DNA from 2 places in the Streptomyces sp. NBC_01003 genome. Region 1 is predicted to be linked to the other one. Evidence: riboswitches for the same ligand, from Rfam matches in the RefSeq annotation. Region 1 holds a riboswitch; the other holds the start of a gene.
What was found. Region 1 has a riboswitch for glycine ahead of gcvT (glycine cleavage system aminomethyltransferase GcvT). Riboswitches for the same ligand answer to the same signal wherever they lie in the genome.
Positions count from the first base shown of each region.

Region 2: another riboswitch for glycine. It lies ahead of gcvP (aminomethyl-transferring glycine dehydrogenase); the one in region 1 lies ahead of gcvT (glycine cleavage system aminomethyltransferase GcvT).

Region 1 covers NZ_CP108707.1:3,764,329-3,766,503, forward strand. Annotated here, with positions in the region: gene OG698_RS17075 (AAA family ATPase) at 26-643, opposite strand; glycine riboswitch at 842-945, shown strand; gene gcvT (glycine cleavage system aminomethyltransferase GcvT) at 1,105-2,175, shown strand, end outside.
Region 2 covers NZ_CP108707.1:8,196,054-8,198,228, forward strand. Annotated here, with positions in the region: gene OG698_RS37365 (DNA polymerase IV) at 1-563, shown strand, start outside; gene OG698_RS37370 (PRC-barrel domain-containing protein) at 549-932, opposite strand; glycine riboswitch at 1,046-1,141, shown strand; gene gcvP (aminomethyl-transferring glycine dehydrogenase) at 1,326-2,175, shown strand, end outside.

The DNA of each region.
Region 1 (2,175 bases):
TACGCGCACAGAGGGTCACGGCCGGTCAACTCCCCTCGAACCCGATCCCGTTCAGCACATCCGTCGCGTCCCGGTCGAGCAGCACCGCGGACGCGCAGCCCCACGGCAGGTCACCGCGCTCGGCGGACTCCACCAGGCCCGCGACCGCGCGGCGGTGCCGGGCGAACGCGTAGCGCGAGACCCCGCGGCCGCGGTCCCGCTGGCCCGCGAGCGCCGTGTCCGCGTCGACGTCGAGCAGCATCAGATGCAGGTCCGCGCCGCGCCGCCCGGCCTCCTTGGCCAGCCAGCGCCGCACCCAGCGTTGCGTGCCGCAGTCGTGCAGGACGACGCTGCCTCCCGAGCGCAGGGCCCGCCGCAGCCCGGCGAAGTGCGCCAGCCGCACGAGCGGGCGGTACACGGCGTACGGGAGCAGCCGCGGCAGCCGGGCCGCCCAGCGGTCACGCGTGTCCTGCGAGTCGATGCGCACGGCTCCCCCGGCACCGACCACGCGGCGCATCAGCGTGGACTTGCCGCTGCCCGGGAGCCCCGAGACCACGATCAGGTCACCCCGCGCGAAGCCCAGGCGCCTCGGCGTGCGGCCGCCTCTGCCGCGCAGATCCCTGACGACCGGACCGCGCCCTGTCACCGCCCCGGGGCGCGGCACAGCACGCTGCCCGGCCCCTGCCGCCGCGTACGCACCCGCCACTGCCTTGTGCACCGTGATCGTCCTCCCCGTTCCGGTCACGTCACCCTTGCCCGTCAAGTGTAAAGAGACGGTAATGCCCTACAAGTGGTTTCCCCGTACGGTCGGCATGCAATGATGTGCGCGCCAAGAGGCACGACCAACTGCATACCGGCCGCTTGAATCCGCGCGGGAGAGCTCCCCGGACGCCTACGCGTCCCCGGGGGCGCCGAAGGAGCAAGTTCCTCCCTTGAATCTCTCAGGCCCCGTACCGCGCGGGCGAGGCATATCTGAAAAGCGGGCGGCCCTCGGCCGCTCCACCCAAGGTGCAAGCCGCGACCACCTGTACGTGTGGCGCCGGCGAACCTCTCAGGTTCCGATGACAGATGGGGAGGAAGACCATCGCCCTCGTCTGTCATGCCTGGGATCCTGGAGCACCACTCATGAACAACGTCCCCCGTAAGACCGCCCTCGACGCCCTGCACCGCTCGCTGGGCGCGACGATGACCGACTTCGCGGGCTGGGACATGCCCCTGCGGTACGGCAGCGAGCGCGACGAGCACATCGCGGTCCGCACCAAGGCGGGCCTCTTCGACCTCTCGCACATGGGCGAGATCACCGTCACCGGGCCGCAGGCCGTCGATCTCCTCGACTACGCCCTCGTCGGCAACATGTCCACGATCGGCCCCGGCCGCGCCCGCTACACCATGATCTGCCAGGAGGACGGCGGGATCGTCGACGACCTGATCGTCTACCGCCTGGGCGAGCAGGAGGACGGTCTTCCTCACTACATGGTCGTCGCCAACGCCGGCAACGCGCAGATCGTCCTCGACGCGATCACAGGGCGCGCCGCCGGCTTCGACGCCGAGGTCCGCGACGACCGCGACGCCTACGCGCTGATCGCCGTCCAGGGTCCCGAGTCCCCCGGCATCCTGAAGTCCCTCACGGACGCCGACCTGGACGGCCTCAAGTACTACGCGGGCCTGCCCGGCACCGTCGCCGGCGTCCCGGCCCTCATCGCCCGCACCGGCTACACCGGCGAGGACGGCTTCGAGCTGTTCGTCGCCCCGGAGCACGCCGAGAAGCTGTGGCAGGCGCTGACCGACGCGGGCGCGCCGGTCGGGCTCGTCCCCGCCGGCCTCTCCTGCCGCGACACGCTGCGCCTGGAGGCCGGCATGCCGCTGTACGGGCACGAGCTGACGACGGCGCTGACCCCCTTCGACGCCGGTCTCGGCCGCGTCGTGAAGTTCGAGAAGACGGGCAACGAGGGCCGCTTCGTGGGCCGCGAGGCGCTCGAGGCCGCCGCCGAGCGCGCCGAGACCGCGCCGCCGCGCAAGCTCGTCGGCCTGATCGCCGAGGGCCGCCGGGTGCCGCGCGCCGGGATGTCCGTGGTCGCCGCCGGCCAGGTGATCGGCGAGGTCACCTCCGGGGCCCCCTCCCCCACGCTCGGCAAGCCGATCGCCATCGCCTACGTGGACGCGGCGCACGCCGCCCCCGGCACCGAGGGCGTGGGC
Region 2 (2,175 bases), 4.4 Mb from region 1:
TGGTCCTCAAGGTGCGGCGCTACGACTTCTCCACGCTGACGAGATCCGAGACCCTGCGCGGGCCCACCGACGACCCCGCAGTGGTGCGGGAGGCGGCGGCGCGGCTCCTGGAGTCCGTGGACACGACGGGCGGGGTGCGGCTGCTGGGCGTGGGAGTGACGGGTCTGGCCGACTACACGCAGGAGGATCTGTTCGCGCAGGCGCGGGCGCAGGCCGAGGCCGAGGCGCACGCGGCCGAGAGTGAGGGGGAGACGGTTGGGGTGGGTGGTGCGGGGGATGAGGGCCAGGTGGCTGCCGAAGAGGTCGTCGAGGCCGGGGACCGGCGCTGGGTGGCCGGGCACGACGTGCGGCACGAGGAGTTCGGGCACGGGTGGGTGCAGGGGAGCGGGCTCGGGCGGGTGACGGTGCGCTTCGAGACGCCGTACTCGGAGCCGGGGCGGGTGCGTACGTTCCGGACCGACGACCCCGCGCTCGTCCCCGCGGAGCCGCTGCCGCTGGTGGCGGAGGGCGACGTGAGGCGGGTTGAGGCGGGGGAGCGGGGTGCCGGGTCAGGTGTCGTCTGATGTGCCGGCGATCTTGCCGAAGTTACGGTCCTGAGGGGGCTCGGGGTCGTCCGGGCCGGTGATGTCGAGCCCGTAGTGGTGGTAGAGCTGGAGCTCCTGTTCGGGGGAGAGGTGACGGCCGACCCCGAAGTCGGGGGCGTCCTTGATCAGGGAGCGTTCGAAGGGGATGCGCAGGGTGCCCTCCACCAGCTCGCTCGGCTCCAGGGGGACAAAGGCGTCCCGGCTGAACAGGCCTGTGCGTATGGCCGCCCACTCCGGGACCCCGGTCGCGTCGTCGAGGTAGACCTCGTCGACAGTCCCGATTTTGGCTCCGTTGCGGTCGAACGCCTTGCGGCCGATCAGGTTTCGCGGATCGACATCGGTCTGCACGGTGCCCTCCAGCTGCTCGCAACTCATCCGTAAGCACTACCAAAGTGCACATTGGTGACGGCGGCCACTCGAAGCCGGGGCATTGTTGCCGCTGGTAGGCTGGCGATGGCTGCTGACCCCGTGCGGGAGAGTCCTCCGGATGACACCGGAGGCGCCGAAGGAGCAACTCCTCCCCGGAATCTCTCAGGCCCCTGTACCGCACGGACGAGGTCACTCTGGAAAGCAGGGCGGGCGTTCAGGCCTCCGCTCTCACCGACGGTGAAAGTCGGCATGCCCTTCGTGATGTGGGGCACGCCGGTGAAGCTCTCAGGTTGAGATGACAGAGGGGGAGGCCGTCCGGGCACCCGCGCCGTGGTGCCCCTCGCAGGTCGCAGTGACCAGGAGGCCTCCGCAATGACCGCCAACCGTATTCCGCTTTCCCAGCTGGAGCAGGGAATCCCCTTCGAGCACCGCCATATCGGTCCGGATGAAGCAGCGCAGGCCAAGATGCTCGCGCAGGTCGGGTACGGCTCGCTCGACGAGCTGACGGCGGCCGCGGTCCCGGACGTGATCAAGAGCGCCGAGGCGCTCGATCTTCCCGGGGCCCGCACCGAGGCCGAGGTGCTCGCTGAACTCCGCTCCCTCGCGGACCGCAACCAGGTCCTCGACTCGATGGTCGGACTCGGCTACTACGGCACGTTCACGCCGCCCGTCATCCTGCGCAACGTCATGGAGAACCCGGCCTGGTACACGGCGTACACGCCCTACCAGCCGGAGATCTCGCAGGGCCGGCTCGAGGCACTGCTCAACTTCCAGACGATGGTCGCCGAGCTGACCGGCCTGCCGACCTCGGGCGCCTCGCTGCTCGACGAGGGCACGGCCGCGGCCGAGGCCATGGCGCTGTCGCGGCGCATGGGCAAGGTCAAGAACGGCGCCTTCGTGGTCGACGCGGACGCGCTGCCGCAGACCATCGCCGTCATCCAGACGCGCGCCGAGCCGACCGGTGTCGAGGTCGTCGTCGCCGACCTCTCCGAGGGCATCCCGGCCGAGGTCGCCGAGCGCGGCGTCGTCGGCGTCCTGATCCAGTACCCGGGCGCCTCCGGAGCTGTCCGCGACATCAAGCCGGTCATAGAGCAGGCTCACGAGCTGGGCGCCGTCGTCACGGTCGCCGCCGATCTGCTCGCCCTCACGCTGCTGACCTCGCCCGGCGAGCTCGGCGCCGACATCGCCGTCGGTACCACGCAGCGCTTCGGCGTCCCGATGG